4 regions of the Oceanobacillus sp. E9 genome follow, and region 1 is predicted to be linked to each of the others. Evidence: riboswitches for the same ligand, from Rfam matches in the RefSeq annotation. Region 1 holds a riboswitch; each other region holds the start of a gene.

Evidence for each region. Region 1 has a riboswitch for S-adenosylmethionine ahead of AQ616_RS11795 (Fur-regulated basic protein FbpA). Riboswitches for the same ligand answer to the same signal wherever they lie in the genome.
Region 2: another riboswitch for S-adenosylmethionine. It lies ahead of AQ616_RS10735 (5-methyltetrahydropteroyltriglutamate--homocysteine S-methyltransferase); the one in region 1 lies ahead of AQ616_RS11795 (Fur-regulated basic protein FbpA).
Region 3: another riboswitch for S-adenosylmethionine. It lies ahead of ssuE (NADPH-dependent FMN reductase); the one in region 1 lies ahead of AQ616_RS11795 (Fur-regulated basic protein FbpA).
Region 4: another riboswitch for S-adenosylmethionine. It lies ahead of AQ616_RS02225 (iron-containing alcohol dehydrogenase family protein); the one in region 1 lies ahead of AQ616_RS11795 (Fur-regulated basic protein FbpA).

What each region holds. Positions count from the first base shown of each region.
Region 1 is NZ_LSNA01000007.1:438,513-446,227, reverse strand. Features, by position in the region: gene AQ616_RS11815 (ZinT family metal-binding protein) at 240-1,241, opposite strand; gene AQ616_RS11810 (HIT domain-containing protein) at 1,397-1,726, opposite strand; gene AQ616_RS11805 (class I SAM-dependent methyltransferase) at 1,754-2,473, opposite strand; gene AQ616_RS11800 (GNAT family N-acetyltransferase) at 2,487-3,005, opposite strand; gene AQ616_RS11795 (Fur-regulated basic protein FbpA) at 3,549-3,749, opposite strand; SAM riboswitch class I at 3,825-3,925, opposite strand; gene AQ616_RS11790 (HAD-IIIA family hydrolase) at 4,027-4,566, opposite strand; gene AQ616_RS11785 (hypothetical protein) at 4,563-4,862, opposite strand; gene AQ616_RS11780 (hypothetical protein) at 4,982-5,278, shown strand; gene AQ616_RS11775 (CynX/NimT family MFS transporter) at 5,431-6,642, shown strand; gene AQ616_RS19245 (IS3 family transposase) at 7,000-7,125, shown strand; gene AQ616_RS19440 (hypothetical protein) at 7,269-7,457, shown strand.
Region 2 is NZ_LSNA01000007.1:223,724-231,438, reverse strand. Features, by position in the region: gene AQ616_RS10775 (sodium:solute symporter family protein) at 1-1,116, opposite strand, end outside; gene AQ616_RS10770 (hypothetical protein) at 1,129-1,347, opposite strand; RNA gene ssrS (6S RNA) at 1,683-1,868, opposite strand; gene sspL (small, acid-soluble spore protein L) at 1,927-2,067, opposite strand; gene AQ616_RS10755 (acyl-CoA synthetase) at 2,161-3,768, opposite strand; gene AQ616_RS10750 (3'-5' exonuclease) at 4,140-4,736, opposite strand; gene AQ616_RS10745 (CBS domain-containing protein) at 4,749-5,438, opposite strand; gene AQ616_RS10740 (MBL fold metallo-hydrolase) at 5,512-6,441, opposite strand; SAM riboswitch class I at 6,707-6,809, shown strand; gene AQ616_RS10735 (5-methyltetrahydropteroyltriglutamate--homocysteine S-methyltransferase) at 6,970-7,715, shown strand, end outside.
Region 3 is NZ_LSNA01000001.1:187,835-195,549, forward strand. Features, by position in the region: gene AQ616_RS00820 (DEAD/DEAH box helicase) at 1-1,496, opposite strand, end outside; gene AQ616_RS00825 (MFS transporter) at 1,566-2,756, opposite strand; gene AQ616_RS00830 (ATP-grasp domain-containing protein) at 2,957-3,901, opposite strand; gene AQ616_RS00835 (LLM class flavin-dependent oxidoreductase) at 3,915-4,970, opposite strand; SAM riboswitch class I at 5,051-5,160, opposite strand; SAM riboswitch class I at 5,285-5,392, shown strand; gene ssuE (NADPH-dependent FMN reductase) at 5,485-6,036, shown strand; gene AQ616_RS00845 (superoxide dismutase family protein) at 6,238-6,822, opposite strand; gene AQ616_RS00850 (DoxX family protein) at 6,995-7,507, opposite strand.
Region 4 is NZ_LSNA01000001.1:479,754-487,468, forward strand. Features, by position in the region: gene AQ616_RS02190 (MerR family transcriptional regulator) at 1-69, shown strand, start outside; gene AQ616_RS02195 (DinB family protein) at 257-709, shown strand; gene AQ616_RS02200 (YybH family protein) at 1,221-1,583, opposite strand; gene AQ616_RS02205 (hypothetical protein) at 1,758-2,069, opposite strand; gene AQ616_RS02210 (methionine ABC transporter permease) at 2,292-2,963, opposite strand; gene AQ616_RS02215 (methionine ABC transporter ATP-binding protein) at 2,938-3,975, opposite strand; gene AQ616_RS02220 (MetQ/NlpA family ABC transporter substrate-binding protein) at 4,016-4,837, opposite strand; gene AQ616_RS02225 (iron-containing alcohol dehydrogenase family protein) at 4,834-5,967, opposite strand; SAM riboswitch class I at 6,076-6,195, opposite strand; gene AQ616_RS02230 (SRPBCC family protein) at 6,403-6,834, opposite strand; gene AQ616_RS02235 (helix-turn-helix domain-containing protein) at 7,529-7,715, shown strand, end outside.

The DNA.
Region 1 (7,715 bases):
GTATGGATTATAGGAAATACTTGGCTTTGATTGTATTGGAAGACGACGACTCGTGGTCAGAAAAAAAGAGCTTGAAAATCCAGTAGGAAAAGTGGTTTTCTTTAACCTAGTTAGTTAAAGCCGTGCCTGCTAAAAAGCTGCCGTCTGCAAAGAAAATTAAACTGATCACCATTTAATATGAAATTGATTAAAAAAGAGAACCCAATTAATATCGGATTCTCTACTTGCTTGCAAATATATTAGTGTGCGATCATCTCATGAACGATATCTTCTTCACTCATTTCAGATGGATAGTATGTTGGCCAGTGTTCGACTTCTTCTAACAACGCTTGTCTGTCATCCCCCCAATAAAGGTGGAAATGTCCAGAATCAGTTGGGAATATTGAATGATCGCTAAATTGAATATAAATTGGTAAGCCTTCAGACTCTTCATCTAGTTTAAATATAAATCTTACTCCTCGATTTCCTGCTTCATAATTTAAAATTTCATACCCATCATATTGGTACTCACCAGTTTGTTCTTCTTCTCCCTCAAAGAAAGTTACTTCATTACCATTAATGACAATTCTATTTACGTCAGTTACATAACCAGTTTCATAATAATCCTTGTATTCTTCTTCTGTCATGTCATCACTTTCTTCAGCTTTGTGTGCATAGACTTCATCTAGTGTACCATTTTGATGTAATGGATATACAGATTGCCAATCGCCTTCCCAGTCTCCTAAAGTACGATCTTCTACTTGTTCATCTTCAAAATAACCATTATAAATTTGTTCAGATTCTTCATCATGCGCATGACTATGTCCATGCCCGTGATCATCTATTACAACTTCTATAACTTCTGATTGAGCATAAGGTTCATGATTATCATTAAACAATACTGCTATAATTTGTTGTCCATCAGTTTCCGCATCACCAAAAAATTTCGTATCATCTAATTCTGGTACTGCTTCCCATTCATCACTGGATGAATCTCTTATGTACCAATGCCAATGATCAAATTCACTATCTTCTTCAAGCTCTGCAGTTAATTTGATTAAATCACCTGTATGATAATGATCAGATACTCCATTAATATTTACTTTTTCTGGTGCATCTCCAATCTCTACCTCATGATTATGATCATTTTCTTCTTCAGCATTTGCTCCTTCTTCGGAATTATCATCTGCTGATTGACAGCCCATTATAAATAGTAGACTTAGTAATAGAACACTAAATCTCTTTCCCCATATTTTTCTCATAATGATTCTCTCCTTTATTAAATCGTAACAGTTACGACTCGTAATGATTACGATTTAAATTATACATAGCAGTTATATGACCGTCAAGATAATTTTTAAATAAAATAAAAAAAGTCTCTACCTGAGACTTTCGTTTTTTTTAAACTAAACAATTATTATCTAAATTTCTTTCCAGATATTATATGCCAATGAAGGTGTTTTGAATCTTGATAATTACCTAGGTTTGTAATGACACGACACGCGCCATCTTCTTCCTTTACCATAGTTGCAACCTGCTTGATTACAAAAAACAACTCCAATAATAAATCATTATCTTTTTCTTCCAAAGAAAGAAGAGAGTCAATATGAACTTTCGGGATGGCAACTATATGAGTGGGCCAATATGGATTTGTATGATGGTACGCTAATACATTTTCTGTTTCCACGACCTTCTCCACTAACGTATTACCACTTAAAACTTCATCACAATAAAAATCTTCCATCATATACTCCCCCTCCATATTTTCTGATCATTATTTTGTACCATAGAAGATAAATGATGATGATTCTTCACTTGCCTCTTTTAATTCCCAATCTCCATAACATTTAACATCAGAAAATCCTGATTTTTCTAAGGCAACCTTTACTTCTTTTTGATTACGAAATCGCAATTGCAGTTTTTCACGTTGGATAACCTCTCCAGACTTAACACTTTTTACAGTTTCATAGAACGTAAATATTTGTTTTTCGTCCATTCCATCGTATTCGGTCCAAATTTCTAATTCTTCTCCTGTCTTAGGATGTGTTGCAATATCGGGTGTTTTATCTGCCATCCATTTTTTCCACACTTCAGCCTTTGGATTACGTGTATCAAATATGAAAGAACCGCCTTCTTTCAATGAACGAAAAACATCACTTGTTACTTGCTCCCAATCCACATCTGTAAGAAACACTTGCGCAACATTTGCAGTCATAATCACCACATCATATGTGTTTGTCTTTAGATCCCCACTATCTCCAATAATCCATTCAACTTGATTGGATGTTTGTTTCGTCTTAGCAAGCTCAATTGCTTCTTTATTTGGATCGATTGCGGTTATATCAAATCCTGCTTTAGCAAAATGTAAGGTGAGCCTTCCTGTTCCACAACCTAGATCAGCTAGATTTTTCCCTTTTATCTCTTTTAATAGGGAAAGAAAAAATGTATCGTCTTCACCAAACCTATTTAATTGATCATAAACTAGCGGAATCATATATTACCTCGCTTTACTGTCTTTTTAGTCTCTTACCGAAAATCACAAATGCTTTTCCATCTTCATTTGGATAAAATTGCTCTTTTACTAGTTCCCAATGCTGGTTCTTATAAAATTGTATAGCAGTCATATTATCTTGTTGTGTTGTCAAAATTGCTGTAGTTGTTTTGGCACCTTTTAACAGACTGTCTAATAATTCTCTTCCATATCCTAACTTTCGATAATATGAGTCCACGATTATTTCAACAACTTCATAGCAGTTGGAGAGCCAATCTTGATACTCCTGTTGATTCAGATGATTAGCAATAAGATCATGGTAATATTGACCTTTCAATGAAAAATAACCATAAGCAAAACCAATTAACTTATTTTCTTCCGATAGAATCATATGCCCTTGAAAACCATCATAGTCCATATGTTTCTTTATTCGTTGGAATATCCCTTCAGAATCTTGTCTCCAAACTTTACTATATAATGTGGAAATTAAGTTAACATCCTCTTCACTATGTATTGATTTAAAGTTTATTTGCATACCAGTCACCTCCAACAGACTACACTCCATTTTATCATTCAATTCAGAAAAATACATAATTCTCATTCATTTAATAATATATAATATCTATTAGGGGTGTGATTGTATATGAAGATTTTTAGAATAATGATAAATTACATCAGTATAATATTTATGTTAGTATTTTCCAGTTCTTGTGATAGCACTTCTATTAATAACATTCGAAATGCCAAATTTTAAACTCAGGATAGCCTTATTGGAAATATACAGACAATAAACAATGATATTGCTATTGTTAAAGTAACTAAAGGGTCAATTTTAAATTCTGGAAATCAAGTAACTGTTGATTTATCTGTAGAAGAAGAAATTACTTTTGAAGTAAGTGATAAAGTTGAAGTCGGATTTACTGGAGAAGTCAGAGAGATTGGTCCGCCAGTCGGAATAGACACTATCTATGTAAAAGTAATTGATAATTAAGTAATTTGCTATGAGTAATACATTTGATGTAAAAATGGAATAAAAAAACCTCGCAAATGCGAGGGTGATGTTTTTATCAACATATAGTTAGAAATTCTCCCAATGAATGGCACTTTTACCAGCATGTGGGTGATCATTAAATTGAAGCTTAAAGTATTCGTATTCTAACTCTGCGGTAGTAAGCTCATAAAGATGTTTGTTCCCTTTTTTAAAATGATTAGATGCAATTAATTTCTCAATTAATTCGTTTTTTCTTCTTTCTGATTCATCTTCATTCCAGAAAGCCATATTTAAATCCTCCTCTTCTATAAGTATGATCATGGCAAAGATAAGAAGAGAGAATTTGTATATTACGATAACCTCAACTTATCTTTCAAGCTAATGCTTGCAGGATTTAGCACAGATAGATGCACTCTGTTGCTGAGGTTTCAACGGGCCAGTCCCTCCACCTCTCTTGATAAGTATATTTTTATAAACTTAATTATAAACTCATTAATCCGATTTGTCTACTGCGATTTAATTCTGCAATCTATATATCATAAATTGATTTGTTTCATTCATTTTTCTATGATAGGTGATATCGATTACTAATCCAGTTTACTGCTTCTGTAAGATTCTCTGCAACAAAATCAAGTTCAATTTCTTTTAGTTTTTCAAAATGGTCATGAAGCGTTGACATTCCTGCCCCTGTTTTTACTAATATCTTTACTGAATTTGTTTTGGAAGCTGCTACCATATCACTCCATCTATCGCCAATTACAACACAGTTATTTAAATTTAACTGATATTTATAAGTAGCTTCTTTTAACATACCAGTACTAGGTTTTCGGCATTTACAGCCTTCTTTATGATGATGTGGACATAGAAATACATCATCAAAACCAAATCCCATTAATTCTTTATAGAAATCTTCTTTACTCGCCTCTCCCAATGAAATACCTGGTTGATTGGTAAATGAAAACACTTGAACAAATTGTTTAAGATAATCTATATTCTTTTTCGAATTCGTAAACAACTTAAAGTCATCTGGATAATGTACCTTATCATCTCCACCAATGGTCCCATCCCTATCTAAAAACACTGCTTCAAGCTTTTTGTTTATCATGACTCCCTCATCCCAAAAATGGAAGAAATATTTAAAGTAACCGTTAAAGCCAATAGTATTGCAGATATCAAAACTGTGCTACCTGAAACATCCATTAAAGCTGACCAATCCTGAATTTTCACGAGGTGATGCTGATAAAATAACTGAAAACATATTGCAATAGAACATGCACTTAGACTTACTAACATTAGAATAATTTTTTTCAATTTATGTTTATGTGTGGATAATAGATTGATAACGGGAAGAATTAATGCTATTATCCCTAATATTACACTTGCTAGATTTAATATTGCCATTGCTAGTTTTCCCCCTTTTATTAAATAGACGTAGATTTATTTATAATAGACGCAAAATTTTAATAAATACTCAATTTAGATTATTGTAGAACTTTATAGCTATTTAAGGAGAGCCGAAAATGAAATTCACTTTAGAAATCATCCGTATACTCATAATTTTTGGTCTATTGGGATTTATTTTCAATAAAGCTATTATGTTTATCTATTCATCCATCGGTATTCAATTAGATAATTATTATGGAGGATTAATTGCTGGTATTGGTATCATTATTTCTATTTTTGTATTATATCGGAACAAATTACAATTCTCTGGATTTTATAAAAGTGATAAAAATGTAAAATTATCAAAAACAGTTAGTACTTTTTTAATATCAATTTCTATCATCATGTTAGTCATTGCCCCATACTTACCATAAGTTGTAATATGTGTTTGGTTACCTTTTGGCTTAAATCCTTTAAAACTCAGAATAAATAATCAATAATTTTTATCTTTCTCCTTATGATCAATTTATGTATAATTAACTTTTGATATATTAGCTAACGAAGATTAATCATAAGGAGAAACACCATGCAACGTATTTCAAATTCGACAAAACAGCGTTATTATACATTTCTATTAATTTTAGCGATTCTTTTCATAGCTTCAACACTACGGTCCCCCATCACTTCCGTTGGCCCATTAATTCCAATATTTAGAAATGAATTAGAGGTAACAAATGCCATGATCGGTTTAATTAACACATTACCTTTAATAGCATTTGGAATTTTTTCTTCATTTGTTCCTACTCTATCTAGAAAACTAGGAATGGAATTTACGTTATTAATGGCAATGGTAGTATTATCCATAGGTATATATATTCGATCAATTGGTGATATATCCATGTTGCTATTCGGCACACTGCTTCTGGGGATAGCAATATCGGTGGGAAATGTACTAATGCCAGGACTAATCAAATCAAGCTTCCCATATCGTATCGGACTTATGACTGGTATTTATTCTGTAACCATGAATTTATTTGGAGCGCTGGCTTCAGGAATATCTGTCCCTATTACTTCCTTTCCTTCATTGGATTGGCGCAACGCAATGCAAGTATGGAGCGTCATTTCCTTGATTGCAGTAATTATATTATTATTACGACTACCCATGATTCGTTCATCACGGAAAAAGGTGTTTGTAGATGTAAAGAGCCAACCTCCTACTGCATTATTCAAGTCGAAAATAGCTTGGGCAGTAACATTCTTTATGGGTTTTCAATCATTCATTCCGTATAGTCTGTTTACTTGGCTTCCAGATATCTTATTAGCAAAAGGATTTTCTGAAAGTGACGCAGGTTGGTTTATTGCAATTTTACAAATGGGAATTATTCCAACGACATTTGTCGCGCCAATCATTGCAGGAAAAATGAATAATCAACGAATAATTGGATGCATTGCAGGACTTCTATTTTTTAGTGGACTGCTTGGAATAACATTTACATCATCATCTAACTTAATTATAGCTTTCTTATTGTTAACTGGAGTCGGTGCTGGGACAGCATTTAGTCTAGCGATGATGTTTTTTGTTCTTCGTACAGAAACAGTGGCTCAATCTTCACAACTATCAAGTATGGCACAATCGGTCGGCTATATGGTCGCTGCACTTGGACCATTACTACTTGGTTTCATCTCAGAATGGACCAATGGATGGACTATTCCTTTGGTTATTTTAATGATTGTTGCTTTATGTATAGCAATACTCGGAACCATCGCGGGGAAAAACGAAAAGATTAAATTTGAATAAATAATGAATGGAACTACCTTCCTTTGAAGCGGAAGGTAGTTCTTTTACTTAAGCAAACGGATTATCTCCCTACCAATCAATGAGCTACCAGATTTCCATGTAACGTCTAATTCCGGGCACTCATCTTGTCTATTAGCACCATTCTGCTTTGATCCATCTGATTTCGGGCACTCATCTCGCTTATGAGGTACCTTATTTCTCTATTCCTTCTGATTCTGGGCGTTCATCTCGCCTATAAGTTACCATACTTTCCTGCACCCTCTAATTCTGGGCACTCATCTCGCCTATGAGGTACCTTTGGATAAGCTACACTAAATCGGACAGATAAAATGAGGGCTTGTAAACTTATATTAATAACTGAAGCATACTACTATGGACGGAGCTCATTTCACTTCTCTTGAACATCTTGTTCTTGAACTTAATGATTATTTTCATTGGTGTAATAACATTCGAATTCATGGAACGCTAGGTTATTTAAAGTGAAATTTAAACATCTCATCTACCCCTATAACTTTTTGTCCATTTTAGTGTTGACATACCAATGCTTATTTTTTCTTTGAAAAATACCTAGTATGTTTCTTACTATCTTAACTGTATATATACAAATTCTGTTTTGATCTTTTTGAATGTCGCTTCAGCCACCGCGTTGTCAAAGGGGGACAAATGTTAAAGGTGAAGAAATTACTGATTTTACAGGTGTAACTTACAAATCATCCACTAATGCAGTAGCATTACTTAGTACAGATGGTCAATATTATTTTAAATACTTCTTGAATAACGACTTCTTCAATGACCGTAATCAACGATTCTTTTAATTTTTCTCTCTTATTGGCCAATTAAAATAGCGGGTGTAAAACCCAATGAGACTGTGTCCAGAGTTAATTTATTCTCTCATTTTTATAATTAGTAAATTACTGTAAAAAAAATATTAATCAAAGACAAAATCTATAATCATTATATTAGATTCTCTAAAAATAAACTTTCTATAACAAATAATAAATTTTAAAAAACGAGGTAATTAGCTATTTTTTATAGTAAATATAGTCTGTATTTATTGGATTTTATTTAGTATA
Region 2 (7,715 bases), 210 kb from region 1:
TATACCCACTAACATAGCTATAAACATAATTATTAAACTTAATCCTGTAATTCTTCGTTCAGTAGCTTGTTTATTGATATGTTCTTTGTAAATGTCATGGGCTACTCCTGCAGAAATAGCTAATAACATGGCATCCGCTGAAGACATAATCGCCGCTAACACACCAGCTAACATTATTCCAGCAAAAACAGGAGGCAAATATTCTTCAATAACCGATACAAAAATCATATCAGTTTGAGTAAGTGAGTCAACGACACCTAAATGAGCTCCAGCTATCGTGACGAAAAAGCCTGCAACAAATAATAATAAATAAAATACCGTTCCCCACATAGCTGAGCGACGCGCGGTTTTTGCATCTCTGGAAGCAAAGTTACGCATTACCACGGATGGAGAAATAATTCCGAACCATAAGAAAGCAATAAATAATCCGAAGTAAGACATCCAAGATAATTGTATGTCACCAAATGTTGGATCTACTGCCAATGCTTGATTAAGTAAATTTGTAAAACTACCAAGGTCAGCAAAAATAAATATTGCTAAAATAATCATTCCTACTAACATAATGGCTCCTTGTATTAAGTCTGTATAAGTAATAGCCCACATACCGCCAAGTGCAGCATACAGTGTAAATCCAATTCCCAATACAATAACAGCTGTTACATAATCAATACCTAACACATACGATCCAATTATTCCCGAAGCTGTAAGCTGTGGTACCATGTAAAAGGTCATGGAGACAACAACAATAACAGCCGCAATAATTTGCACTGATTTACCAAAACGTTGTTTAAAAAAGTCAGGAACTGTTTTTACACCTGCACGGCGAATTTGTCCAGCAACTAAAAACATCACAAAAGGCAAAATAGCAATAACACCAAAAGCGTATGTTAAGAAGTATGGAAGTCCATTTACAACTCCTCCACCTACTGCTCCCATCAATGAACTCGAGCTAGTAACCGCAGCAAAAATCGCAAAAGCTCCAACTAATGTATTGATGCTATTGCCAGCTGTATAATAATCATTTTCCGATTGTCGTGCTCGTTTGTAAAAATAAATTCCTATAACGGTCATAATAACTAAGTATATAAGTAATATAGATGATTCAGCTATTTTCAAGTCTATCCCTCCTTATGATGATTTTTGTTTGTCTAATTTTTCTACCCAAAAAACATAAATAAACCCTAAAACCATCCAAATGAACAATCCAAAAAACATTAACCACCCTATAAGGGAGACCCCTAACCAATAAATATCTGTCGGCCACCAAAAAAAGACAACCATTGCATATAACGACATGATAATCGTCAAAACAATACCTGGATCCTTCCATTTTGGTTTATTTGACATGTGTATCATCCCTTTTCATCAAATTTTCATTTGCTGAATTATATGTAGCCAAGCATGAAGAAATGACAATGAAAACTATTGGCATCACTCTAATTGCTAACAGCTAGAAACAATACTTTAATAAATCATGTTGTAAAAATTGATTTTCACTCAGAAGTGCAGTTATCGTCTTTTAGCTCAATTTTTTCTATTCTGACGTAATCACCTTCGTAAATTAGGATTGGCAATTATGAATTTGAAGCATCTACAATTGATTGTCTTTTCAAAAACTGTGGAGATTAAAATACTAAAAAGCCCGCTCTCTTGTGAGAACGGGCTTAATCATAAGATTATGTATACAGGCCACATTTGCCGTATCTTGTCATAAAAAGTTTTAAACCACCACTTCGCAAAGTGGGTGTTCGCAGAAAACTTCCTGCCTTCCGCTTCAATGGCGGCTCGGCATTCCAATTTCGATGTAAAACTCCCTATTCCAACATTAGAGGTTAAAACTTATATTAATACGAACAATGTAGCTTGTAGAAATATCATAACGTTTTTTGTCCTATTTATCAATAAGCTATATTTACTAATTTTTCCCTATAACTTTGTATTCTTTTTCTTGGCACGTTGTTCTAATTGGCTTTGTGGGGACTGGCTTGCTTCATCTTCTGATTTCCCTTGCGGATTCAGACTAGAATTTACTTGTTTTTTACTCCAATTTGGATTTTTTTGATTCAATACGACCACCTCCTTGTCTTATTGTTCGTATTCTAGACAAGGATATTCATTTTAATATACATTCCAACTTGACTAAAGTTCTTTTCTTTTTATTTACAAAATAGAAAGATCAACATTTTCATAATGATTACGTAACGATCTTTTTAAGACTTTCCCGCTCGGATTTTTCGGAAGTACGTCCGTAAAGTCGAGATATTTTGGAGTTTTAAATTTAGACAATCGACCACTACAATATTCGATCACTTGTTGTTTTGTGACTGTATTTTCTTCTTTTAATACAATAATAGCAGTAACCGCTTCGCCCCAATAAGGATCTGGAACACTAATCACAGCTACTTCTGATACACCATCAATCTCATATATGATTTCTTCAACTTCACGACTAGAAACATTTACCCCTCCAGTTATTATCATATCTTTCTTACGGTCTACAATCGTTATAAAACCTTCTTCATCCATAAATCCTAAATCTCCACTATGAAACCATCCGTGCTTAAATGCTTCTTTCGTTTTCTCTGTTGCATATAAATATCCTGTCATCGAGTGAGGTGTTCGATGGACGATTTCTCCAACGGTTCCGCGAGCAACTTCATTTCCATCATCGTCTACAATCTTTGTCTGTACATTTAAACTTGGTAATCCAGCTGAACCTAATTTTCGTAGTTGGTCTTTTGGTTGTAATACCGTTGCTAACGGAGCTACTTCTGTCTGCCCATAACAGTTCCAGAGTTCGATTTGTGGAAGTCTTTCCGTCAACTCTTTAATAATTTCCATTGGCATAATTGCTGCTCCATAATAACCCTTTTTCAAGGAACTCAAATCTCTTTTATTAAAATCAGGATGACGCAACAAACCAATCCATACCGTTGGTGGGCAAAATAATTGAGTTACTTGCTCTTTTTCAATTGTTTCTAAGATTGATTCTGGACTCGCAGAAGGAAGAATGACACCACTTGAACCAATGTATATATTCGGACCTAAAAACACATGAAGTTGTGCACTATGATAAAGCGGCAATGCATGTATAGCAATATCATGACTTTCCATTTTACAATCAATAATAGTACTGACATATTCACTTACGATACTTTTATGAGTCAACATTACACCTTTTGGTTTTGATTCAGTTCCGCTTGTATAAAGTATATGTGCTAAATCATCATCATGAATTTCTACCTCTGGCATTGTAGAAGATTGATGAGATTGAATTTCATTTATTGCAATCCACGAATCTTCTATTGCCTCCTCTGCTGGATCTACTTCTAATACTATATAATGTTCAAGTTTTTTGTCTTCTGCAGCAGCTAATAGTAGATCTCTAAATTCATCAGATGCCATTACACCTACTGCCTTTGAATTTTCTAATATATATTTTATTTCTTGGGATGTAAGCATGTAATTAACAGGAATTAACACTGCGCCAATTCTGGCAAGTGCATACGTTACAAGTACAAAGTCTAAGCTATTTTTTGAAACTAAAATAAACTTGTCACCCTTTTTAATTCCTATATCCAGAAATCCATTAGCGGTTTGATTTACAAGATTATCAAGCTCTTGATAGGTTAGTCTTTTGTTTTTGTAAGCGATTGCATTTTTGTCTGGATAACGTTCTCTTGTTCTTGTTAATAAATCACCTAATGTATTTCTTCGTACTCGGTTAATTAGTTTATCTAACTCTGTATCGATTTGATTTAATTCCAATGACCTCACTCCCTGTATAATTATTTAACTATTATTATAATTCAGATATATGAGGTTGTCACTTTATTTTGTGATCTACATAGGCCTATTGCAAAAAAAGAGTTTACGCAAAACTTAAATCCAAATGATTGGATATTTAAAATCCGCTTCAGAAATATACTCCGCTTATGCTAAGGCGGCTGGCGAACCTCCGGATACTTTGCACTCCGGGTCTCAACAATGCCTCCTTTCCTGAGGACAAGGAAGACCTCGACAGCACGCATAAAATCGTTTTTTGATTTTCAAGGAGTCTCCGTATATTTCTGAAGCTTATTCTAGCTATCATCCGTCTTACAATCAAGACTGTTAGTTATGTCCTGGCCCTATATAAATTAGAAATATAATTTGGTTGATTTTGTAGCTTTTTGCTTTCTAGCTGTTTTTGCTCTTTTGGAAACGAGCCATCGTTCTATGAATTCTTCAGTTGTGCCTATTTTCTGCTCTGCTAAGGCTGCCAAAAAGATTTTTGCAGATGCTCGGGCATCATCCATCGCATGATGATGATTTAACGGTATCTCGTGGTAATTTGCAACTGTATGTAGTTTATGATTTTCTAATTGCGGCCAAATTAATTGGGAGATTTTAACCGTACAGAGCGACATATAATTTGGACATGGCATATCGTATTTATACAAAGATTGACGTAAGACACTCATATCAAAACTTGCATTATGTGCAATAAGTATCGTATCTTCTAAATATGCTGATAATGTGGGCCACAGTTCAGCAAAAGTCGGTGCTTCTTGAACTTGTTCCTCGGTGATTCCATGAACATATATATTGCGTGAACGAAATGGGGCTAATGGATTAATTAGTGAGTAAAACTCATCTATAATTTCAGTATCATTCATAATTACCACACCTATAGAACAAGCACTATTTCTTTTTTCGTTTGCTGTTTCAAAATCAATTGCTGCAAACTTAACCATTCAAAACTCCCCCTATATCTCCATGATATCCCAATTGGTAATAATGCCTACCAACTTTTCATCTTCTTTCCCTGTTTTTGTAATAAGCAAAGCCGCAAGTCGATTACCTTTTTCAACTTGTTCTGTAAATACGTCAGCAGCTTCATATACGGACATTTCCTCGCTTATAAAAAGATGATTATCTGATTTTTCGTATTCTAAAATATCTTTAGCAGTTGCATCCGTTATTTGTTGACCATCGTTCATAGAATTTGCTATCCATCGAGCAATGCCCTTGTGTGTAATTAATCCTTTAAAATCTTGATTCTCATAAATAGGTAACTTCGTTAATCCTCTATCTCTTACTACTTGAAGTAACTTTTGCATAGAATCGTTTAATTGGAATGTAACAACTTGTTTTATGAATGCATTCTTTACTTGTTTTGGACTTGTAAAATCTTCTTCTATTTTTTCGATACGTTCCACAATTGTATCATGAGGTTCTGCAATCGCATAGGAAACATCGATACGGTTATGAATAATTGCATTTCTGAGTTCAGCAAATTCCAATAAATCCTCGTAGTATCGTTTTATCGTAGCATTAGAGTCTGATAGAACTCGCACTGCTCTAGAGAAACCCATTTCTTTTTTGTTTAATTGTGATTTTAATGCTTTGTCAATACGATTAAATGCTGTGATAAAGCGCTCTGAATTTTTATACATATCTATTTCTCCTATCTTTGCGTTCTATCATTTTAACCGTTCAAACTTAACATTAAACATTCACTTATATCGTTTATTTCGCCTTGTAAAGTACTTTGCCGTTTTTTTCTATACTTCGTATGTCCTGATTTTCCGCTAAATAAATTAACCGAGTTAATGTCGCCATAAACTGACTGACAAAAGCTGTCCCTTTCATAGGTCCATAAATTTTAGTTGTTATTTTAAAAGCAGACATCGGTTTGTCCGATAAAAGTTGTTTGAGTTCCTCAAGACGAAAGAGATGTCGATTATAAGTTTCCATTATTCGTTCTGATAAATTTTCCATCTCTTTTCCATGACCAGGTAATGCTAATCTACTCGGATATTCCTGTAATTCTAATAAAGATGGTAAATAGTCCTTTAATGGGTTCAACTCTTCTCCCATCCATAAGCCAATCACTGGTGAAAGATGCTCTAACACATGATCACCTATAATCATTATTTCTTCTTGCTTATTATAAAAACAATAGTGATCAGGAGCATGTCCAGGTGTCCAAATTGCTTGAAAAGGCTGATTACCTAAGATGATTTGATCACCATCATCAAAAAATCCGTCTGGTTCAAAATCATAGATAAAAGAAAAATCCTTTATTTTTAACGGTAATGGCGGTGTACCATGACGTTTAATTAGTGATTTCATTCTTTCCATATGTGATTTCCGATCTTTTCCCTTAAGCATTTCTTTATATCCTCGTCTAGATACAAAGACGGGGATGGCATATTCCTCTTGAAACCATTTTGCTAATCCTATATGATCCTCATGAGTATGCGTTAATATCAGCTTTTCAATTTGATAATTATCCAAAACCGCCTTCCAAGTTTCCTTAGTTTCCGTGGCATAAATACCGGTATCTATGACAGTATATCCTTTTTCTCCTTTTATTAAATAGCAATTCACTTCCCCCATTGCACCTTTAAACCGCACTACTAATTGAAATATATCTTCTGTCATTTTCTTTAGCATGAAATACCTCTTTCTAACACCATTCAATGTATAAATGAGCATATTGTTATTTTATCGTTCCAAGATGGAATTGCAAGACAAAGGAACTAAAAATACATCAAAAGCAAATAACATAAAAAGATACTTTTTATTTTGAGATATCTATTCTTCCTCGAAAGAATGGTAGTTAAATTACTGTCGTTTACATACTCGATAAATATTTATTAAAAAACTATTGACATCCTATTCGATATCTTATAAAATTTCTATTAATTAAATATGACAATTCTTATCCAGAGAGGTGGAGGGACTGGCCCAAGGAAGCCTCGGCAACAGACTTATTTAAGTACTGTGCCAATTCCAGTAGCGTAAATGCTAGAAGATAAGAAGAGTATATCGTACGGTTTCCTGTACCCTCTTCTTACTTGTAGAAGGGGGTATTTATTTTTCCCCTATTCTCTGTACAGAACTGTCATATGTTAGTTTCATAGAGCAAGACCCTACTCTGTGAGACTAAACAAAATTTAATGGAGAAAGAAGGAAGGAAAAATGACAAAAACAATAATCAAAGCACCATTTCGAGCAGACCATGTAGGTAGTTTGCTACGACCAGAGCGTTTGCATCAGGCTAGAAAAAATTATTCGGATGGAAATATCTCAGAAAAGGAATTGAGAGACATTCAAACAGAAGAAATCAAGCGGATCGTAGACAAACAAATTGAAATAGGTCTACAAGCTGTTACGGATGGTGAGTTCCGTCGTTTATGGTGGCATACGGACTTTTTAGAAGAATTGAATGGTATTGAAGGATATATTCCAGAAAAAGGTTACTTATTTAAAGGAATTGAAACAGAGAGATATAACATTCGTAATAACGGAAAGATTAGTTTTCCAACAGACCATTCATTTGTCAAAGATTTCATTGAATTTAAACAGATAGTAGGGGAGCGTGCTGTTGCAAAACAAACCATTCCTAGTCCAAATCAATTATTTCACAAAGGAACACGCAACCCAGAAGTTTATCCAGATATTCAATCTTATGCAGAAGACATTATCACTACGTATCGAGATGCAATCCAAGCATTTTACGAAGCTGGATGTCGATACCTGCAATTGGATGATGTATACATTGCCGGCTTGAACGTAGATGAGTTAATAACATTTGAAGAAGATTTATCTCGTCAAGAGTTGATTGATTTATCTTTATATGTTGTAAATAGTGTACTTGAGAATAAACCAGATGATTTAATCGTAACTACACACTTATGTAGAGGAAACTATCGTTCTACTTGGGC
Region 3 (7,715 bases), on a different contig from region 1:
TCAATATTAAAACCGATTTCTAATAAGTTCGATTGCCCTTCCATTCGAACACTAGTATATGGTTCTGGCTCATTTTCTATAAACAATCCTCTGAATTCGGATGATAAAAATAACTCAACATAGTTATCTAGATACGGTAAGACATGATAAAGAAAATTATATAAATCTTCTTCTCCCGCATCCATATACAGTTCTTTTCCGTTATATCTAAAGTTTGCATCTTCAATATATTTCATGATTAATTTTTCCTGCGGTACATCTCGAATAATCATGACCTGATGATCTTTTTTCCCTTGGAAAGGGTCAATACTATGAGAACCATAATGGTATTCTAACTTCCCAATTATCAATCCCTCTCTTAATTCCAAGTGACATTTTGCTCGTAATGGAGCTTTGATAAGTTCATCAGATAGTTGCTCATCCATATCAATATCACCAACGCGTTGAAGTGAAGGCATAACTTCAGATAGGAATGTATCAGTTTGTTCTTTTGGTACATCAAAATTCATATCTTCAAATCGGAACTTTTCCATCTGTTGTAAAACTGGAATTTGCTCATAGGTTGGAAAATAAAAGATTCCTTGCTGAAACAGAATATTATATAAAGGAAAAAAGATAGTCTCTTTTAATTCAGACATAGACAGAACAACATGCTCATCTTGTTTTGTTATATAAAATTGAAAGGGAAGTTCAGCCTCTTGCAATTGTATATCCTTATACTGGCTCACATTATCAACAATATAAAAATTACGATCTACAAGCTTAAATAATAAATCTTTCACTACATAAGGTGGAATAGTTACATACCTTCTATCTGTACTTTTCCCCCCAAATGTATAGCTATCATACAATTCTTCGTTCTTACAAAGATCATGCAATATACGAAGGATCTCCATATCCGCTTCAGCAAAAGAATGTATGGACGGTTCATAAGTAAACTTCTTCGTAAATGAAAACGGTTCTTGATCCTGTACCGCATCTAAAAAAGAAGCTACATTTCGAACGACATAACGATGTTGTTCTCCCGTTTTTATTTCTAACTGTAATCGTCGATCATACGTCCAGCTTCCTATATACTCTACCGACATTTCTGATTTAGAATAATTCTCTTCTTCTACAGCATCTAACGGGGTTAAAATATTACTCATCGCTTCAATAAACCTGCTCGAGCGATAAAAATTTGGTTGTCTTATGGACGTACCTCCATTTTTTTCTATAGCTGTTATAGCAATTAATGTTGCTACAATATGCTTACAAGAACCAAATGTTTCAAAAGCAGGACAATCACAAAATGTATCAATGGAACCTTTCTCCATATCAGTTAAACCAATTTCAACAAAATAATCCTCTGAACCTTGTACTGTCGCAGTCCAAACATTATGGTTACGATCAAATACAACGTCTTTTACTTGGTCATTTTTATAATAGGTTAATCCCCGCTTATAAAATGCAGAAGGAAATAGTTTTTGTATATCAATATCTTTAATACTTTTCAAAGCTTATTAACCCACCTTTTTTGACCGATTTCTTCTATTATATAGTAAAAATACCCATTTTTATACGAATTACGCAAGTTTCTCTTTCGATTTAAGCACTATGAAAATATAAATAAGCATTGAAATTACAATTGATCCTGCTGCAGTTAAGTAAATCGAAGCATAGTTAAACCAGGAAGCAATTTGTCCAAACAAAATTGCGCCAATCCCTACTCCCAAATCAAATGAAGAGAAAAACGTTGCATTAGCCATTCCTTTCCGATCATTAGGTGCTTTATTTACAGCCCATGCTTGTAAAGCTGGTTGGACCGCTCCGAATCCTAATCCAAAACATCCAGCTGCCGTCAATAGAATAGCCGTACTAGGTAACCAAGATAACAGCAACATGGAAACAAAAATCAATACTGCTGCTGGTAAAAATATATATTTATGTCCTTTCCGGTCATAAATTCGACCAGAAAATGTACGAGATATCATAATAAAAATAGCAAAAATCAAGAAATACAAATGAATGCCTTCTACTCCTTTTTCCATTGCATGTAAGGGTAAGAATGTAGCAATTCCTCCAAATGCAAATGTAATAAAAAATAAGAGAATGGAAGGTTGTATAGCAGATTTTTCAAACACATCAAATCGAGCTACTTGTGTTTTATGCGGTGATAAATTCACTTTTTTATAGTGAATTTTCAAGGCAAATAATAATGCAATTAAACCAAATACTGCACAAAATAAAAATAACTGACTAAACGAAATAATACCAGCTAATGTTAATCCTAGGGATGGACCAAATGCTAATGCAATATTTCCTGATAAACCAAAATAACCCATACCTTCGCCTCGACGCTTTGGCGGTATAAGATCAGTTGCAACAGTTCCACCGGCAGTTGTAGAAAATCCCCAGCCGATTCCTTGGACAATACGAATAATGACAAGTAATACAAGACTTGCTGTAAATGCATAAGCTCCCACAGATATGACAAAAATGCCTAAGCCTAACAAATAAACAAATCCTCTTCCCTTCGATTCTAAAGCATGCCCTGCATAGGGACGAATCAGTAATGCTGAAAATGTAAATATACCAACAATAATACCGACCATTTGATCACTACCGCCAAGTTCTTTTACAAATAATGGAATCGTTGGTAATGTCATCTGGAATCCTAGGAAAATAAAAAAATTCGCTATCCAAATAAATAGAAAGTCCCTAGACCAAATTTTCTCTTTACCCAAGTCAGTTTTAGTATTTACTTCTTGCACCATAAAAAAACTTCCCTCTATGTTTAGTTAGATTACGATGTTATTATACAAGAATTTTTTAATAATTAAAATCAATCGACTCTCCTAATTTTAGAGTTACTAATTATTCGGTTTATGAAATATCTAACAAAAAAACGAGCAATCATTTTGTCTTGTTACCAAGATCCAAATCATTGCTCGTTATCTCTACATCTTCTCTTTTACTACTTAACTTTTAGTTGTTCTAATTCTCTTTCTAAAAATTTCGCAACTTCCAACATTCCGTAAGTTCCATAGTTTTCTTCTGCTTCTGAATTATAATTTGTGTTGGTATTAATATCGTACGTAAAAATATTTCCATTCGCATCTTCTATAAATTCGATTCCAGCGATTTGAATATCATTTGCTGCTAAAACTTTCTCGTATTGTTCTATTATTGGGTGATTAAATCCTTCCCGAACTTGAAATTTTGCAGGTTTTTCAGGTTCTTCTCCAGCTGGACAAAATAAGTCTTCCACAGAACAAGCATCTGCTGGACATAGCTCAAATCCTTCTGAAGTATCCACTTTCACAGCATATACAAATTTCCCATCTACAAACTCACAACGTGTAATATAAGACTCTGGAGAAACAATATATTCTTGCAATAACGTTACACCATCTATCGGTTCTTCAAAATTACTACTATTCACATACGATTGAAGAGCTTGCGTTGATCGGAATAATTGTACACCTAATCCCTTTCCTGCTCGGTTATGCTTGGTAATAAAACTTTTTCCTTCAAATTGTTCTGCTGCTTTTAAGATATTCTCTTTTCCAACTGCTACAGCTGTTTTTGGCGTTTTTACACCAAACCTCTCAAGTTCCAAGTATTGTTGAACTTTACTTACTTCCAATTGTAGGGCACGGCTACCATTAATAACCTTTCTTTCATGAAACTCTAACCACGCTAACACAGCATTTGTAAACTCTGGCGCAAAACGATTTCCTCTTGTATGAGAGGATGCGCTCATGCGATTATAAAATATTCCCTCTGGTGGTTCACTCAGTAAATCTATATGTCCTTCTTGAAGTAACCAATCTTCATAAGGAAGTTCTAAATCATTAAATCGTTTTATAAGATGTTCTGTCCATTCCATATTTTCATGTAAAACATAAATTTTACTCATTATCATGACTCCTTTAGTGTAACGTAGATGTCTTCTTTCTTAATTCTTCTACTTTCGGCATCACTTGCTTAGCAAATCGTTCCAACTCTTCCAATTGAGGGGAGCATTGTAGTAATAGCTGATCCAAACCAACTTTCTCATATTCTATTATTCTTTCTGCAATTTGTTCAGGCGTCCCTACAAGATTCGGACGTAACCCTCTGTTCGAAACAGAATAATCTTTTATTTGTAATTGTTGTTCTAATTGGGATTTAGAAGTAAAATCTTTCATTCCTGCATATCCTTTTTCGTCTTTTATTGATGTAATTCTTTCCAACTCTTGTAATGCTTCTTCCTCAGAGTCTCTACATATCACGTAGGCAGCCATACTAAATGATTGCAATGCTTCCTTATCGAGATTATTTCTCCGATTTTTCATATTACCTATTTTTTCTTGAATTTCTTCTACTGTTCCACCATGCATCACATATGCATCGCATAAAGTAGAAATTACTTGCTTCCCTTTTTCACTTTCTCCCCCAGCATATAGAATTGGATTCGGTTGTTGAATAGGTTTTGGTGCTAACTTCGTATTCTCTACCTGATAAAATTTCCCGTAGTAAGAGAAGGTACCTTCCGTCCAAAGTCCTTTTAAAACCTCTAGGAATTCGATTGTTCTATCGTACCGCTCATCATGTTCAGTGAAGTCTCCACCATATTGTTTCGCTTCTTCTGACCACCATCCAGAAACAACATTTAGCGTGAATCTTCCTCCACTTAATTGGTCAATATTAGCAGCCATTTTCGCAATTACTGCTGGATTGTGATATATCGGTCTAACCGCTGTCATAATTTCAATTTTATTTGTTACAGCAGCTAACCCGGCTGCTGTTGTCCAAGCTTCTAAAGAATTCGCTTCTATCCCTTTAATATCATTTAAATATAATTCAGCAATTAATGTCGTATCATAGCCCCATTCCTCAGCATGCTGAATTACCTGTTTCGCATATTCAAACGTAGGAGGCATCTGCTCATCTTCTACATTACGAAGCCAACCTCCAAAAATCGGCAACCAAAAACCATACTTCATTTTCATCCCCCATGTCTATAGTTGTAATAATACTAAAAAAGCCCTTTCCTTAGATAAGAAAAGAGCTCTGTCACCGTCTTCTCTTATCTACCAAGCATAAAAATGCTTGATGGATTTGGCACAGTATTCAAACTAGAACCTGTTGCCGAGGCTTCTGTGGGCCATGTCCCTCCACCTCTCAGGATAAGATATTTCATTATTTAGTTTGTTTCAACGATAATAATACAAGCTGATAGAATTGTCAATTAAATTTCCTCACAAAACAAAGTTGACTTATCGGGATTGATATATTAGAATATATAAAAAATTAATACATCTTATCAAGAGAAGCCGAGGGACCTGGCCCGTTGACGCTTCAGCAACCTCTAATTTCATTAGAAAGGTGCTACCTCCAGCAAGTTATATTTCTTGAAAGATAAGAGCCCAGATTAAAAAAAATCCGCGACGCTCTTATTTGTTAAGCTTATCGCGGGTTTTCTTATATTCTAATTTATTTTCAAAGGAGATAGGTAAAATGAACAACATTGTGACATTGTCCGGCAGCCCCTCCGAACTATCTAGGTCAGAAAAGGTCTTACATTATTTAGGTGATCAACTAATCCAACAGAAATTTTCTGTAACCCATATTTCTGTTAAAGATGTGCCGTATGAAGATTTATTTACAGGGAATTTTCAAAGTGCGGCTATTAAGAATATAACCCAAAAAATCCAAGTGGCAGATGGTGTCATCGTTGGTTCTCCTGTCTATAAAGGAGCATATTCGGGTGTTTTGAAAGCTTTAATTGATCTATTGCCCCAGGATGCACTTAAACACACACCAGTCTTACCAATTATGACAGGGGGCAGCCCTGCACATTTATTAGCGGTTGAGTACACATTAAAACCTGTTCTCGCAACTTTAAAAGCACATAACCTCAAAGGATTATATTTTTTAGATGAACAAATAGATAAACAACACGAAATCCCTATTATCGATAATAATATCTTACAACGAGCAAAGAAACAGGTGGACTATTTTGCACAAATGGTTGAAGGAACTTCGACACAAGCATTAACAACTTATTGAGGAGACTTTAATCAATGAATAAACGAATTTCTTTAACGTTTTTGATACGATGTATCAATACTGGTCTATGGAGACATACCCAGGACCAATCTCATATATACAAATACAGTCTTCCACCAAACACAATTATAATAAAGTAGAAAAGAGACTAGGAACATTTATTCTTTGTCCTAGTCTCTTAAAGTTTAAGAATGGAATTAATTATTCTCCTATTACACCACACGCAATACGATCTCCTGCGTCACCAGATGGTTGAGACCTATAATCATCTGGACCGGAATGAATCATTAATGAGGTTCCTTGCTCTGTATACAATGTATTCTCCGTATCAGCTTGTAAAGTCACCATTGGAGCATCAACTTCTGCCTGAACGGTTCCGTCTTCATTTACGGTGATGTTCTCTAAATCACCTGCATGAGGTCCTTCTGGATGATTAAATCCGTGCTTAGCATTTGTTGGGTTATAATGCGAGCCAGCTGATTCAAAATCTGGCAATTCACATTTACCTACTTCATGAATATGAAAACCATGTTCTCCTGCTGGTAAATCTTCACCCTCTAATGAGATATGAACTCCTTCTTCACCTTCTGTTAATGTAGCTGTTCCAACAACTTGTCCTTCGTTATTTTCTAGTGAGACTAAAACCTCTTCCTCTGCAGTTGCATTCGATTCTACTGCTTCCTCACCCTTATCCTGATTTTCTTGCCCTGTTTGATCATCGTTACATGCTATCAGTAACAGGGTAATTAACATAAACGACAATACATATACCCATTGTTTTTTCACTATGTTTACTCCTTTCGTTGAAGATATGAATATATAATTATTACCTATATCTATCATTCACAACTTAGCTTAGATTTAAACGCGAAATTTGGCATAATATGTAATTGTAAAATCCATTATAATTATTTAAAAAACTCCCAAACTATTCGTTTGGGAGTTTTAGATTCCTATTTTAAGCAGCTACTGTTGTTTTATTTTGTTTCTGTTTTCTATTTTTCCAAGTTTGTTTCATATATGGCATTACCCAACGATCTAATCCGTATTTACCAGCATTTGCTCCAGCTACGATGATGAAGATTGTCAGTAACACCATCTGTGCATTGGTGCTGACTGTTCCACTAAATAAGAATGCGAAGTTCATGGTGATACCCATTAAAGCAGCGAAGTTTGTGAATAATCCAAGAATTAATGCTATACCTACTAATACTTCTCCCCACATTACTAAAACTGTAAATAAATCGGCATTTGGTAGAGCAACTGCTTCTAAAAAGGCACCCCACCAAGCTTGAACTGTTGGATGTTCACCACCAGTTTGAGCAACAGCTCCTTGCAAGAATCCACTCGCATCAAATTCTCCCCCCATTAATTTACCTAAACCACTGGTTAACCAAACATAACCTATATACACTCGAATAATTGTCCATAACCCTGCAGCTACTTTATGATTTCTAATAAAATTCATCATTGCCTTTTCACTCCTTATTTGGAATTAAATGAATTAATAACATTTGTTCAACATTTCACATATTGTTTTATAGGATATCCTTATCACACTTTTATAATAGCACCTTCTTGTTATTGGAACCACATTTCGTGAATGTTTTCACATATTAGTAACAAAGTAGTGAATACTTTTTGAACAATTAAAATTAAATTGAAACTTTTCACATAAG
Region 4 (7,715 bases), on a different contig from region 1:
AAAGAAGAGGTATTGGATTTTTTGGAGAAGGCAATACAAGTCTTTGAAGAAAAAGTGTTGGTGGACTGAGTAGGCTTTGGATAAAAATCTTCTAGAGTTTAACTATCAGTTTCGTTTGTATTGTGATGGACTAAAAGGTTACCTGGAGCCATGTGAAATAAGGAGAAACCTGTTAATGCTTTTATTCAAAAGTATTGCTTAATAAAGCGATTTCAAAAATGTAGCTGAGAAAGCTATTTATAGGAGGCGTAAAAATATGCAAAAGGTAGTTAAAGGAATAAATTATTGGATAGAAAAATTACCAGAAGAGTACGACTCCATGTCTGAAAAAGATATTACTAATCGACCACTACCACATAAATGGTCTAAAAAAGAAATTTTAGGACATTTATGTGACTCTGCGATAAATAATATTGAAAGGTTTATAAAAATTCAATATGAAGAACAAGTATATGTTATTCAATCGTATAATCAAGACCAATGGGTAATGGTTCAGAATTATCAAGATAGACCATTTAATGAAATAGTAAACCTTTTTCAGACATTAAATAAGCAAATTGTTAATATTGTTAAAAATATTCCCGATGAAAAACTATCCAACCTTTGTGATATAGGAAATAATCAACATAAGACACTAGAGTGGCTTATTCAAGATTATCTTGAGCATATGGAACACCATATTCATAATCAAATTTTGATTAAAAATTAAAACTTATAAACTTTACTCTTAACTATGAATAAGAATCGGCTCTGGAATAAGCCACAGCCCGTAGTTCAATATGGGGTAAATGCAAACAGTGGCAAAGCCATTGACTTAAATGATTTATAGATTAGCGACTAAATCATAACATGGAGGTTATGATTTAGATCACAAAATTTGAAAAAGCGGCTTACAAAATACGTTGGCTGCTATTCTTTTTCTTTTCTTTACCCTTTGTTGTTCAATTGAAAAGAAACATAAAGCCACAACAACTAGTAAACTTAAAAAGAATAGTAAGATACCATTCCAACTACCGTTAAATAAGTTAATATTTATGAGGTTGATATGAACATTAGCAAAATAATAAACATTAAAATTTGGTTAGTTTTCAATTAATCATCTTGTCCTTTCTTACAATACAATGCTAATAGAAATGTATACTCATTTTCAATAGATGAATCCATATTTTCCTGTATCTGTTGTCCTATCATGGCACTAGATAATGTAATAAACAATATCCTTATAAACTACTTAAATGTTCATGTATTAATCTCCACTCACCATCATGCAATGTAAAAACATTAGTCGCCCTCCCACTACCAGATACAAACTCTTCAAGATAATATCCTTCGTAATGATAAGTATAAATACAAGTAGCGACTTGATCACTTGCAGCAATCCATTGGACATCTGTAGCAGAGTAAACTTCTTCTTTAATAGTATCCCAAGATTTCATAAAGTAGCTCCCGATTTGCTCATTGGAAATACAATTTTGATCAGTAAACCAGTATACTGCTTGAGGGTGTAGTACTGCTTTTACATTATTAAAATCATGTGAGTTAGTTGCTTCAATATATTTATCTAATGCTTTACGATATCCCATTTCTCATCACCTTCCTAAAACCATTTAATTTTGACTCATAATATATTCACACGTCTTCTTATCCCCTCTGTCGTTACTATGTTCAAACGAGGTAAAGGGCCAAATAGTTTCAATCTTTACTATAAATTTTTTTAATCAACAATTATTCAATCCTCTTCACTTAAACAAATCCCATTAAGCTAATAATTCTTCTTTTGAAACAATACTCCATTCATTTGCCATAAGTTTGTCTATATAGTCGTTGATACTAATATCCTCTAATTCTATCGCTAGTGGATGTAGAGAGACATAGCACTCATTTGTCGTATAATTTATAGTAACTTTTACAACCTCATAGCCATTATGAAATCTTGAGTCAAATCCGGGATCGTCAATAATATCTCCTTTAACAGGGCGAATCATTGATTCAAATGTTTTCATTACTATTTGACCACAATTATTTTTTTCTTTTGAAGATGTTAGAAAAATGATCATTTTGATTTTCATTCGCTCGCCTCTCTTTAACTATGAATTTGTTACTTACAGTATAACATTTCTACGAACACCTTCACCCGCACCCCCAAACTTATCGAGATAAATCTCAAGATACGAAGCTATTTCCTTTATCACCATCGGTTTTCTTCCCAAAAAACACCTCCTTTTGGTTCTTTCATTCTTATAATCGAAATGATGAAAGTCCAAAAAAGAGGTGTTTGGGGTTAAATTATATTAATCTTTTTTCAATCTTGCAGCAAAGTAATTGCCGAGTGATTGTAATCCTTGTACTAAGATAATCAGCAGAATAACGGTTACGTACATCACATCTACTTCATATCGTAAGTGACCATATCGATATGCGAGGTCGCCAAGGCCTCCACCGCCAACTAAGCCAGCCATAGCAGATGCTCCGATTAGTCCGATGATCGCAATTGTTAACCCGAGAACAATAGAGGAGCGAGATTCCCGTACAAGTACATGCCACACGATATGTCTCGTTTTAATCCCCATCGCTTCATATGCTTCAATGACACCACGGTTAACTTCCAGTAATGCAGACTCCATTAACCGAGCGATATAAGGCGCCGTATAAACGACCAATGGAACGATAACGCCTTTGACGCCGATCGATGTTCCGACAATAAATTTTGTAAAAGGCAGAATGAAGAATAATAGAATGATAAACGGAACCGAACGAATAATATTGATGACGATATTCAACACATTATAAACGAGTTTATTACTGAGTGCTTTCACTGGTCTGGTTAAAACGAGTAGAATGCCGAGAGGTAACCCAATCAAGACTGAAATAGCAAGAGAGATACCGACCATCTGAAACGTTTGAATCGTCGACGTCCATAAATCCGAACCCCATGCATCAAGAAACGCGTTGATTTTCTCCATCGAACGTCACTCCTTCCACATGTACTTGTTGATCTTGTAAAAATTGAAACGCATCGTTTATCTCTGCTTGTTCCCCTTTGAAGTGCACGAGTAGCTGACCAAATGCTTCTTCCTTAATTCGTGTAATACTACCGGACAAAATATTCGGATAGATATTGTATTTTTTCGTTACGAGCGCAAGCGCCGGATCTCCCGATGATTCTCCGAAGAAAGATAATTTAGCTACTTGGCCATTCTCACTCAATCGATCTACTAAGTCATCCGGAATGTCATGCGAGAATAAACTGTTCACAAACCGCTTCGTTGTCCGTTGCTGTGGTGAAATGAAAATATCTTTAGTATTGCCTTCCTCAATCACTTCGCCATTTTCCATGACAGCGACCCGATCGCAAATTCGCTGGATGACATTCATCTCATGCGTAATCAGCAAGATCGTAATTCCGAGTTCTTTATTTATTCGTAATAATAGATCTAGGATCGCCTCTGTTGTATCTGGATCGAGTGCACTTGTCGCTTCATCACTTAACAGAACTTCTGGCTCATGAGACAATGCTCGGGCAATCGCCACTCGTTGTTTTTGCCCACCGGAGAGCTCTGACGGGTATGCATCATGCTTGTCGGCTAAGCCAACGATATCCAAGTATTTCTGCACCCTTTCCTTTACTGCCTGTTTATCGAGGCCAGTTAATTTCAGCGGAATAGCGATATTATCGTAGACAGTTGCTGTCTTTAATAGATTAAACCCTTGAAAAATCATCCCGATATGACTTCTGGTCTCTCGGAGTTTTCCTGCCTTTAACGTGGTTAATTCTACATCATTTACTTTTACCGATCCTTGATCCGGCTGTTCCAGTAAATTCACACAACGAATCAATGTACTCTTCCCGGCGCCACTATAGCCGATTACGCCATAGATTTCGCCTTTTCCAACGGATAAAGAAACATCTTTTAATGCATGAATATCTCCTTGTTTTCCTGAAAAAGTCTTTGTGATGTTCGTTAATTCAATCATATGTTTATGCTCCTTCCGTTACGCTCATTTCCTTACTCCCTTACCATGAAGGAATGAGCGATCCGCCAAATTCCTCTTCGATGAATGTTTTGACTTCTTGACTACGATAAATATCTGCTAGTTTCTGGATGATTTCATCGTCTTCGTTTTCTGCCCTCACCGCAGCATGGTTAATGTAAGGAGAATCTTTCGGCTCAATATAAATAGAATCTTCCGTAGGGGTAAATCCGGCTTCGATAGCAAAATTTGTATTAATCGCAGCTGCATCCAATTCCTCTAACTGACGTGCAATCTGCGCAGAATCTAGTTCCACAAATTCATAATTGCCGTTATTCTTATCAATGTCACGAACCGTAGAATTAATTCCTGTCTCCGAATCCAACTCAATTAAACCAGCTTGTTCAAATAGTAAAAGTGCACGACCACTATTTGTAGGGTCACTAGGCAGTCCGATGGTGGATCCCTCAGGTAATTCAGACACATCATCGACATCTAATGAATAAATCCCCATCGGGAAAGTAACGGTATCAAATGATTTCACTAAATCTAAGTTTCTATCTTCTTTAAACGCATTAAAATACGGTTCTGTTTGGAAGATATTTAAATCAATCTCCCCTTCAGCTAAAGCAACGTTTGGCATAACATAATCCGTGAACACCTTTGACTCGATTTCGATGCCTTCCTCTTCTGCTAGTTCCGTTACTTTTTCAAGAATTTCTTCATGTGGCCCTGCCGTTACACCGATGACTAATTTTTCATCATCGTACAATCCTTGACCCGACCCGCTAGATTCCTCACTGCCACACGCAGCCAATAATGATATTGCTAAAAATACGATCGCTATTAATAATCCTTTTTTCATGATGTTTTCTCTCCTCTTTTTTCCGTGTAATAGGCTTGATTATATTTCTCTACTTGCTGTAACGCACCAGCTAATGATTCCGCCGTAACTTCCTTATTCATAAAATGAATCGACTCTTGCGGCAGAATTGCTTTCTGAATGATTTTCTCCACGAGCTCCGTATTGGTTACATCAATGCCGATTCCTTGTAAACTAGACGGCAATTGCCATTGATCGTAAAAATCGAGTAGACGCAAAAGCTCATCCTCTTTGTTTTCGAATGCCAATTGGCCAAGAATTCCGTATGCGACGAGCTCTCCGTGTAAGAAGTTTTTTGCCTCGATTGCTTCCGTTAATCCATTATGTAGCGAATGCGCACCGGCAATTCTCCCTGCTTTATCGCCAAATCCGCCTACCATTCCACCCGTGATGATGATCGCCTCGATAACTCGAATAAATGCAGGCGTAACTTGTTTAGTGCGTGCGGCATCCAGTGCAGCCTTTCCATCCTTCAGTAGTACATCCCGGCAAATCCCCGCAGAAAATTGTGAAACTTTCACTGGTACAGGCGCTTCTTCATTCGGGTAAAAACTCTCGATCAATGCATCTGCTTCATAAAATTTTGCCAGTGTATCACCTATCCCCGCCCTTAAATATTCTATTGGGGCATGTGCAATGATAGCTGGTTCTACTAAGACAAGCGTCGTCGCCAACGGAAAATCCGTATAATGTGTAAATGCCCCATCGCTGTCATAGAAAACACTAAGCGGTGTCCACGCAGCACAAGTCGCAGAAATCGTCGGAATTAAAATCGATTTAACATCTGCTTTCACAGCTGCGGCCTTCGTAATATCGAGCGCAGTCCCGCCGCCAATACCAATCACAGCTTCCACAGAATGTTGATGAAGCTGTTTCGCTATGGTCTCTGCTTTTTCTAGCGTGGTATGACCTTCGATAAAGATGATATTCGGTTCTACTTGCTCCACTAATACATAAGGTAAATACGGCTTTGCCGCCTGCCATGATTTCTTCCCTGCGATAACTTGTATACAGTCAACTGATAATTCTTCAAGGAGTACAGGAATTTCCTCTAAGACATCAGAGCCAATCCGATAATGACCAGGAGCTCCTTTAACAATAGATGTGGACATAAACCCTTCCTCTTTTCTCATGGTGTAAATTTTTTTGGGAAACTAAAAATGCCTCCCGATTTGAACTCGAGAGGCATAACATAACAATATGTAAGTCATTCATCACCTCTCTTATTTCTCAAAATACTATCCGTATTTTGCAGGATTTAGCACCTATTCATCATTGGAATTAAGATGAACGGTTGCCGGGCGTCACAGGGCCAGTCCCTCAGCCACTCTCAATAAGAGATATTAGCGTATTTAATTTTAATTATCATACTATTACGGTTTTTACTAATTGTCAATAAGGGATTTTATTTATAACGTCAGATTAATCATTAGTGTCCTTAAATTGAATTGAGGAATCCTTTTCTTGCAAGTTATTATCCTTGCTTTTGTACTCTTTGGTAGAATGCTTGAACCTTAGAATTACTATCCTCTGCCTTTCAATGATAACTAGAACTTTCGTTTTTGATAAGGCATACCTACTTCTTCTTCGCAATACTGTTTAAGACTATACAGAAAAATAGCCCAATTATAATTACAAATGCGATAACATGTGGTAACATCCTTCCAATTCATCTGCCGAAATGTGATTGATGTCTTCCCATTATTTTCCTCGATATCAAAAGAAATAGTCGTACCTATCCATTCTGCATCTCCCGAATCAACACATTGCCACACAATTTTTTTATCGGGAACAAGCTCATCAATTCTCATCTTTGTTAAGTCATTTTCACCAAATCGGAACTCATTTATAAAACCTATGTGATTATTAACTTTTAATTCATTTGTCCATATTTCCGAAAGGCCTTTCTCAGTAGTCAATGTTTCGTACACTAGCTCCGCTGGAACATTCACACTTTGTAGATGCTCAATATTCGCCATATCTCATCTCTCCTTCATTAAAGAATTTCAAATCCACTTTTATTTTACCTCATTACAAATAATGTGGTTTCTTATCGATTGCTATTTTTTGGATACTTCCCTGTAGTTATTGCCTTCCTTTTTTACATTACGTCAGCGTCAGTATTTTACAAATATCCACACTTCATCCCAAATAATCGAACTTTATTTAAAATGATCAATCTTATTTTAAAGCCACAGCAAAACCAACTAAATGACTTTGAGTAGAGTGTAACATCAAAAAATTCGGATTTCTCACGCTAAGAAGGTTTGCTTCTTCGACGTTTAAAATACTACTAACCGTTAGACCGGGAAGCCTTTAGGACGTTAACCACTGACAAATCGCTTAATCCATAATACGATCGGGCGTGATAAGAAAAGAATAGAAGTCTAATTCTCAATGTTGTAAGTGAGAAATTAAGCTTTTAACAATTTGGTTGTCTTATTATCGATAACCGTATATTTTACAGGTATCTTGAAGTAACCCCCTTTTTCACCATAAAATCCGAATACCCAATTTTATATGATTCCTATTTGTTGATATTTTTATTTTAACTTTAATTAGACAATGATTATACCGTTGTTTTATCATTTCCACACACAAAAAGGGTCTTGCAGGACGTGTTCTTCCCCTTTGCTGAACAGGATAATTTTTCTTAAAAAAGGAAGATTATACTTGCGATTTAATGAAGAATTACGTAAAACAATGGGAATACGAATGCGAAACGCTAGAGAAGAAAAAGGATTAACACAAGAACAAGTAGCGGAAATTAGTGATTCCGATGACAAACACATCGGAAAAGTAGAAAGAGGAGAGAAAACTCCTTTAATATCAACCATGTATGGATTTTGGAAAGCAACCG